One region of the Streptomyces sp. NPDC047022 genome, then DNA from elsewhere that is predicted to be linked to it. Evidence: riboswitches for the same ligand, from Rfam matches in the RefSeq annotation. Region 1 holds a riboswitch; the other holds the start of a gene.
The links. Region 1 has a riboswitch for S-adenosylmethionine ahead of ABZ845_RS01540 (aminotransferase class V-fold PLP-dependent enzyme). Riboswitches for the same ligand answer to the same signal wherever they lie in the genome.

Region 1 (4,401 bases):
GCCACCAAGCGGATCTGCCTGGGTCTCCAGCGCCGCGACCGCGACAAGGTGCTGCACGGCCGCGAGTCGGGCATCATCAAGCGGCTGCCGCACGGTGAGTTCATCGAGGTCCACGAGCCGCTGAGCCAGGAGGCTCTCCACACGCTCACGGCGCACGAGCAGTACAAGCCGGCCGAGATCGGCCCGACGGTCGACGCGAACGGCGTCGAGCGGAAGATCAAGGCCTCGGAGAAGCTGCGCGCCAAGCTCAGCTTCGGCTACTACGGGGACACCAACCAGATCCCCAAGCCGACGGTCGAGGAGTACAAGGAGATCACGAGCGGCCACGGCCACCACTGATCGCTGCACACACCACGCCACGGTCGAAGGGCCCCGTCCAGTACTTGGGCGGGGCCCTTCGCCGTGCCCGGCCGCTGGATAGGGTGGAACCTGTTCGACACCTTCGTCCCCGCCGGGGGACACCGACCCAGGAGCGGCCTATGAGCGCTGTGACCCCCGCTGGAGGCAACACCGCGGCGGCCCGTTCCTGGCCCCAGGTGCTGAACGGTCTGCTGGAGGGCCGCGACCAGAGCGCGGACGACACGGCCTGGGCCATGGACCGCATCATGCGCGGCGAGGCCACGGACGCGCAGATCGCCGGGTTCATGGTGGCCCTGCGCGCGAAGGGCGAGACGGTCGAGGAGATCACCGGGCTCGTCCGCGCGATGTACGAGCACGCGAACGTCATCGAGGTGCCCGGAGCGACCGTCGACATCGTCGGCACGGGCGGCGACGGCGCGAAGACGGTGAACATCTCCACCATGTCCTCGATCGTGGTGGCAGGCACGGGCGCGAAGGTCGTCAAGCACGGCAACCGGGCCGCGTCCTCCGCGTCCGGGTCCTCGGACGTGCTGGAGAAGCTCGGGGTCAATCTGGAGCTGACGCAGCAGCGGGTGGCGGAGGTCGCGGAGGAGGCCGGGATCACCTTCTGCTTCGCGGTGAAGTTCCACCCCGCGCTGCGGCATGTGGCCGCTGCACGCGGACAGCTGGGCATCCGTACGACGTTCAACGCCCTGGGGCCGCTGACGAACCCGGCGAAGGTGAAGGCACAGGCGGTGGGTGTCGCCGACCCAAGAATGGCGCCGATCGTCGCGGGAGTCTTCGCGGAACGCGGCAACTCCTCCCTGGTCTTCCGGGGCGACGACGGAATGGACGAGCTGACGACGACCGCCACCTCCCGGGTGTGGGTGGTGCGCGACGGCAAGGTCTCCGAGGAGTCCTTCGACCCCCGGGACGTCGGCCTCGAACTCGTGCCCGTCGAGGCGTTGCGGGGCGCCGACGCCGCCTACAACGCCGAGGTCGCCAGGCGCCTGCTCGACGGCGAGACGGGCGCGGTCCGAGACGCCGTACTGCTGAACTCCGCGGCTGCCCTGGTGGCCTTGGAGCCGGGTGACGGCCCGCTGGCGGACCAGATCCGGGCGGGCATGCGAAAGGCCGCGGAGTCGATCGACTCGGGGGCCGCCCGGCGGACCCTGGAACGCTGGGTGGCCGCGAGCAACGCGTAGCGGGCGCCGGCGCGCGCCGGGACACCGGTTCCCCCGGTGTCCCGGCGGTCCCGCCATCCGGACAGAAGTTGCGGGCGGCCGATCACCTCCCGTAGCGTCCTTCACAGGTCATGAGCGACAGCCATTCGGCCCCGGCCGGCTGTCCGGCAACCCTCCGTCCGTGGCGGGGTGCCCCGGGTGAGGACCAGGCCGCAGGCAGCGAGGTCTGCGGCAAGCGCGGACCCCTCGCGTCACCAGGGGTCCTGGTCGTTCGAGGGAGCCTCCCGTGATGAAGCGAATGCGCTAGGGCCGCAGAGCCCCGCCTCCGCATCCCCTTCTTCTCACCTTTCCCCGTGCCGTTGACGCAGCCGCGTGCGCGCTGTCCGGCACGGCGGCCCCATGCCTTCACGGGAGTGCACCCATGTCTGTCTCCACCGTTGCCGTCGCCCAGTCCGTTTGTGCCCCGCTGCCCGTTCTGGGCCGGGATGTCACCGTACCGCTCGTCACCGGCGGCGAGGTCTCCTACGCCGCCCTTGACTACGCGGCCAGCGCCCCGGCGCTCCAGCGGGTCTGGGACGACGTGGCGGCATACGCGCCGTACTACGGCAGCGTCCACCGCGGCGCCGGATACCTGTCCCAGCTGTCCACCGACCTCTTCGAGAACGCCCGCACGACCGTGGCGGAGTTCCTCGACTGCCGCCCCGACGACCAGGTGGTCTTCACCCGGTCGACCACGGACTCCCTGAACCTTCTCGCCACTGCCCTCCCCGCCGGCTGCCAGGTCTTCGTCTTCGAGACCGAGCACCACGCCGCACTGCTGCCGTGGCAGGACACCCATGTCACCGTCCTGGACGCCCCGCGCAGCCCGGAGCAGGCCGTACGGACCCTGGAACGCGCCCTCGGAGACCGCGACCCGCACGACAGCCCGGCCCTGGTCTGCGTCACCGGCGCCTCCAACGTCACCGGCGAGCTGTGGCCCGTACGCGAGCTGGCCCGGGCCGCCCATGCCCACGGCGCCCGTATCGTCCTGGACGCCGCCCAGCTGGCACCCCACCACCCCGTCTCGGTCCGGGACCTCGGCGTGGACTGGGTCGCCTTCTCCGGCCACAAGCTGTACGCCCCCTTCGGCTCGGGCGTCCTGGCCGGCCGCGCCGACTGGCTGCGCGAAGCCGGGCCGTACCTCGCGGGCGGCGGTGCCAGCCGCAAGGTCGCCCGGCGCGCCGACGGAGGCGTGGACGTGGAGTGGCACGAGAGCGTCGCCCGGCACGAGGCGGGCTCACCGAACGTGATCGGCGCCTACTCCATCGCCTCCGCCTGCAAGGCCCTCACCGAGGCGGGCTTCGAGGCGCTGGTCGACCGCGAGCAGCACCTGATCCGCAGGGTGAGGGAGGGGCTCGCGGAGGTCCCCGGCGTCAGGGTGCTCTCCCTCTTCGGTGAGGACGCGCCGCGCGTGGGCGTGATCTCCTTCGTGGTCGAGGACTGGAACAGCTCCCACTTCGCCGCGGCGCTGTCCGCGGAGTACGGCATCGGCGTCCGCGACGGCCTGTTCTGCGCGCATCCCTTGGTGCGGGTGCTGCTGGGGGGTGACCGGCGGGCGCAGGGCGAGTGCGGTGCCTCGGCCGAGGCGGCGATCCGGGTGAGCTTCGGTGCGGGTACTCCCGAGGAGCATGTGGACCGCTTCATCCGCGCGGTTGCGGAGCTGGTGCGCAGCGGTGCGAAGTGGACGTACCGCACGGAGTCGGGGCGCTGCGTCCTCGTCCGCTAGCCGCGACGGCACCACGATCTCGCCCCGCCGGCGGTACGCGCCGCACCCTGCGGGCCCGTGGCTGCGGTGCGTCGCCGTGTGCGGGTGGGTGGTGGTTTTTCGCGCAGTTCCCCGCGCCCCTATATGCCCGTCCTGGCGGTGCGTCGCAGTCTGCGGGTTCGCGGTGGGCATTCGCGCAGTTCCCCGCGCCCCTGGCAACGCGCACTTTTCGTGCGTCGTTGCCTGCGGGCCAGACGTGCCGGGAACCGCGCGAAAGCCCACCGCGGACCCGCGGGAGTCGACGCGCCGGAGCGGGTTCGACAGGGGCGCGGGGAACTGCGCGAATGCCCACCGCGGACCCGCAGGCGACGACGTACCGGAGCGGGTTCGACAGGGGCGCGGGGAACTGCGCGAAAAACCACCACGCGCCCGCAGGTGACGACGTACCGAAGCGAGTTTGACAGGGGCGCGGGGAACTGCGCAGAGGCGGCCACACCCCCTCGTGGAGTGGCTAGTTGTCCAGGCCGATGGCGAACGCCGCCTCAAGGTCGTGCTGGGAGTACGTACGGAACGCGACGTGCGTATCGGTACCCAGCACCCCCGGAATCTTGCTGATCCGCCCCGGAATGACGTCCGCCAGGTCATCGTGCGCCTTCACCCGCACCATCGCGACGAGGTCGTACGTCCCGGTCACCGAGAACACCTCACTGACGGAGTCCAGCGCCGCGATCGACTCGGCGATCTCGGGAATCCGGTCCACGCTGGTCTTGATGAGCACGATCGCGGTGATCACGGCTGGTGTTCTCCCTCGGGGGCGGCCTGGACTGGCGCCTTCACCCTACTCTTACGTCCGTAGCGCAACCCCGCGTAGACGAAGCCCAGGCTGAAGCCGATCAGATGGGCGAGGTAGGCGACACCCGGACCCTCGGCCGCCCGGTTCGCCGCCATCCACTGGAGGGCCGCCCAGAAGGGCAGTACCACCCAGGCGGGGAACCGCAGCGGTAGGAAGAAGAGGAACGGGAAGAGACTGGTCACCCTGGCCTTGGGGAAGAGGAACAGGAACGCGCCGAGCACCGCGGAGATCGCCCCGGACGCCCCGACCAGCGTCCGCGCGGACGCGGCGTTGGCCGCCGC
Region 2 (4,401 bases), on a different contig from region 1:
CAAGTCGGACCCGGCAAAAGGGGTGATCGGCGCAAATATCCCGCACACTTTGGCTACTTCTTGGCGGGGAGAAGGCATGACGCCAGGGTGTTCGATAGGGAAAACCCCGCGTGGTACCCCAACTGTATCGCGCTCAACCACACAGAATTGCCCCCTCCACTTCTCAAGCGGAGGAGGCAATTCGGTGAACTCTCCGTTACCTGCGTTACCGAGGGTAATTTTCCCGCGGATGAGCGGTCTTCGATCGCCGCCGTCAGCCGCCCGCGACCGCCGGGATGATGGAGACGCCCACGCCGTCCGGAGTGGCGGTCTCCAGGCCCTGCTCGAAGCGGACGTCGTCGTCGTTGACGTACACGTTGACGAAACGGCGCAGCTTGCCCTGATCGTCCAGGACGCGGGCGGCGATCCCGGTGTGGTTCTTCTCCAGATCGGCGATGACCTCGGCGAGGGTGGCGCCCTCGGCGGGCACCTCGGCCTGGCCGCCGGTGTAGGTGCGCAGGATGGTGGGGATGCGGACGGTGACGCTCATGGGGTGTGGCCTCCGGTCGGGGTACGGCTGGCGGGGGGTGGGCGAGCGGACGGCTCAGGCGAGCCCGGCCTCGCGGAAGGAGTCGAGGTTCGGGCGGATCGTGGCGGTCAGCCCCGTGCCCGCCACCGCGTCCAGGGTCTTGAGACCGTCACCGGTGTTCAGCACGACCGTCGACTTCGCCGGGTCGAGCACACCGTTCTCGATCAGCTTGCGGGTCACGCCGACCGTCACACCGCCGGCCGTCTCCGCGAAGATGCCCTCGGTGCGGGCGAGCAGCTTGATGGCGTCCACGATCTGCGCGTCCGTCACATCCTCCACCGCGCCACCGGTACGGCGGGCGATGTCGAGGACATAGGGGCCGTCCGCCGGGTTCCCGATCGCCAGCGACTTGGCGATGGTGTCCGGCTTCTGCGGCCTCACCACGTCATGCCCCGCCTTGAACGCGGCCGACACCGGCGAGCAGCCCTCGGCCTGCGCACCGAAGATCTTGTACGGCTTGTCCTCGACGAGACCGAGCGCGACCAGCTCCCGCAGACCCTTGTCGATCTTCGTCAGCTGCGAACCGGAGGCGATGGGGACCACGATCTGGTCGGGCAGCCGCCAGCCGAGCTGCTCGGCGATCTCGTACGCCAGGGTCTTGGACCCCTCCGCGTAGTACGGGCGGAGGTTGACGTTGACGAAGCCCCAGCCCTCGCCCGCCGGGTCGCCGATCAGCTCGGAGCAGAAGCGGTTCACGTCGTCGTAGTTGCCTTCGATGCCGACGAGCTCACCGCCGTAGACCGCGGCCATGACGACCTTGCCCTGCTCCAGGTCGTGCGGGATGAAGACGCAGGAGCGGAAGCCGGCGCGGGCCGCCGCCGCGCCGACCGCGCCCGCGAGATTGCCGGTGGAGGAGCAGGAGAGCGTGGTGAAGCCGAAGGCGCGCGCCGCCTCCAGGGCCTGGGCGACCACGCGGTCCTTGAAGGAGTGCGTCGGGTTGCCGGAGTCGTCCTTCACCCACAGCCCGCCGGTCACTCCGAGCTCGCGCGCGAGATTGTCGGCCTTGACGAGCTCGGTCCAGCCCGGGTTCAGGTTCGGCTTGCCGGCGACGTCCGCAGGGACGGGCAGCAGCGGCGCGTAGCGCCAGATGTTCGCGGGACCCGCCTCGATCCGCTTGCGCAGCTCCTCGGCGTCGTAGCCCGAGAAGTCGTACGCGATCTCCAGCGGCCCGAAGCACTCCTCGCACGCGAAGACCGGGCCGAGCGGCACCCGGTGGCCGCACTCGCGACAGGAAAGTGCCGCGGCGGGACCGAGATCGACGGAGTTCGTGAAGCTTGCAACAGTCTGCGCAGCCATGTCAGGCGAGGCCCTCTCTCCTCATCTTCCTCACGACGCACCTCGCCGTGAGACGGATTTGGCACCTTCCCTAGCCGGGAGCCTCGCTGCGAGCTGCAAAGACGAGAAACCGGCTGGAGGGTTGCCGGGGCTTCATCGGGCCGTGTCCCTCTGCCCCTCTGGATGAGCGGTATGCGGTTGTGGACGCCGGCGACCCCGGATATGCGATGGTCATCGGCGTTGTTCAAGACTGTAACCGAAGGCCAGGACGGTTGAGATAGTCGTCCGAACCGCGAGACAACGTGAGGAGCCGCTGACTGTGCCGCAGACCGTGCTGGAAGAAGTCGAGCGCTGGCTGGCCACCCGCTCCTGGTCCGTGGCCGATCGCCCCCTCGCCAGGATCCTCGCCGCCAAGCAGCGGACGGGGCAGTCGGTCTCTGTCGTGCTGCCCGCGCTGAACGAGGAGCGGACGGTCGGCGACATCGTCACCGTCATACGCCGCGACCTCGTGGAGCGAGCCCCGCTGGTCGACGAGCTCGTCGTGGTCGACTCGGGGTCGACCGACCGCACCGCCGAGGTCGCCGCGGCCGCGGGGGCCAGGGTCGTCCGCCGCGACGACATCCTGCCCCGCATCCCGGCCGTCCCCGGCAAGGGAGAGGTGCTGTGGCGGTCTCTGCTCGTCACCGGCGGCGACATCGTGTGCTTCATCGACGCGGACCTCAGGGAGTTCTCGTCCGACTTCGTGTCCGGGATCGTGGGCCCGCTGCTCACCGACCCGGGCGTGGACCTGGTGAAGGCGATGTACGACCGGCCGATGGGCGACACGGCCGGCCAGGGCGGGCGCGTCACGGAGCTGATGGCCCGGCCGCTGCTCAACATGCACTGGCCCCGGCTGGCCGGTTTCGTCCAGCCGCTCGGCGGCGAGTACGCGGCCCGCCGCTCCCTGCTGGAACGGCTGCCCTTCCCGGTCGGCTACGGCGTCGAGCTCGGCATGCTGGTCGACGCCCTGCACCTGGTGGGTCTGGACGCCCTGGCACAGGTCGACGTCGGCGTGCGCAAGCACCGGCACCAGGACAGCCAGGCGCTGGGCCGCATGGCCGCCGCGATCTACCGCACCGCGCAGTTGCGTCTGGCCCGCGGCCATCTGGTCCGGCCCGCCCTCACCCAGTTCGAGCGCGGCGAGGAGGGATTCGAGCCGCGGACGTACTCCGTGGACACGGAGGAGAGGCCGCCCATGGCGGAGACAGCGGAGTACGCGGCGCGCAGGGTGGCCTGATCGGCCACTCGTCAGCGCAGAACGTTTGAGCGTTTCCGGGCCGGGCTAGGTTGAGGTCTATGGCTTCCACGCACGGTGCTGAGGTGCTGGTCGCGTCCAATCGCGGCCCGGTTTCGTACGAGGTGCGCGAGGGTGGCGTGCTGCATGCCAAACGGGGCGGCGGCGGGCTGGTCTCGGGCCTGTCGGCCATCGGTCCTGACGCGGACGCGGTGTGGGTGTGCGCCGCGCTGAGCGACGCAGACCGGGAGGCGGTACGGCGCTCGCACGGCGGCCGTCGCCTGTCCGAGGACGCGACCGGCGGGCAGCGGGTGCGGATGCTGGACATCGACGCGACGGTGTTCTCCGACGCGTACAACGGCGTCGCCAACTCCGTGCTGTGGTTCGTGCACCACATGCTGTACCAGACTCCGCTCGAGCCGGTGTTCGACGCGGAGTTCCGCCGCCAGTGGGCGTCGTACGAGGCCTACAACCACGCCTTCGCGCAGGCCCTGGCCGAGGAGGCGGCGCAGGGTGCGGCGGTCCTGATCCAGGACTACCACCTCGCCCTGGCGCCCAGGATGCTCCGCGAGCTCCGCCCCGACCTGCGGATCGGCCATTTCTCGCACACGCCATGGGCGCCCCCGGAGTACTTCCGTCTGCTGCCCGACGACATCGCGGCGCAGGTGCTCGGCGGGATCCTGGGAGCGGACCGGGCGGCGTTCCTCACCCGGCGCTGGGCGGACGCGTTCACGGACTGCTGCCATGCCGTCCTCGGCCCCGGAATCCCCTCGGGCACGCGCATCGGTGTCCATGGGCTCGGAGCGGACGCCGACTTCCTGCGGCGGCGGGCGCACCAGCCGGACGTGGACGAGCGGATGGCGATGCTGCGCGAACAGGTGGGCTCCGCCCCGGACGGCACCGCCCGCAGGACGATCGTGCGGGTGGACCGCACGGAACTGTCGAAGAACATCGTGCGGGGCCTGCTGGCGTACGAGGAACTGCTCGATACGCGTCCCGAGTGGCGCGAGCGCGTCTGCCACATCGCCTTCGCCTACCCCTCCCGCCAGGATCTGGCCGTCTACCGCGACTACACGGCGGAGGTCCAGCGGGTGGCGCAGGAGGTCAACTCCCGCTTCGGCACGCCGGAGTGGACCCCGGTCGTGCTGCATGTGAAGGACGACTTCGCGCGCTCGCTGGCCGCGTACCGGCTGGCCGACGTGGCCCTGGTCAACCCCATCCGGGACGGGATGAACCTGGTCGCCAAGGAGGTGCCGGTGGTCTCCGACGAGGGCTGCGCGCTGGT

Region 2: linked by a shared signal. The riboswitch ahead of thrC (threonine synthase) and the one ahead of ABZ845_RS01540 (aminotransferase class V-fold PLP-dependent enzyme) in region 1 are both predicted to bind S-adenosylmethionine.

Annotation. Positions count from the first base shown of each region.
Region 1 covers NZ_JBEYVV010000001.1:340,033-344,433, reverse strand. The annotation lists gene ABZ845_RS01550 (ubiquinol-cytochrome c reductase cytochrome b subunit) at 1-339, shown strand, start outside; gene trpD (anthranilate phosphoribosyltransferase) at 480-1,544, shown strand; SAM riboswitch class IV at 1,651-1,767, shown strand; gene ABZ845_RS01540 (aminotransferase class V-fold PLP-dependent enzyme) at 1,945-3,288, shown strand; gene ABZ845_RS01535 (Lrp/AsnC ligand binding domain-containing protein) at 3,779-4,060, opposite strand; gene ABZ845_RS01530 (rhomboid family intramembrane serine protease) at 4,057-4,401, opposite strand, start outside.
Region 2 covers NZ_JBEYVV010000009.1:37,342-41,742, reverse strand. The annotation lists gene ABZ845_RS12575 (MoaD/ThiS family protein) at 254-529, opposite strand; gene thrC (threonine synthase) at 584-1,864, opposite strand; SAM riboswitch class I at 1,883-2,033, opposite strand; gene ABZ845_RS12565 (glucosyl-3-phosphoglycerate synthase) at 2,175-3,119, shown strand; gene ABZ845_RS12560 (trehalose-6-phosphate synthase) at 3,179-4,401, shown strand, end outside.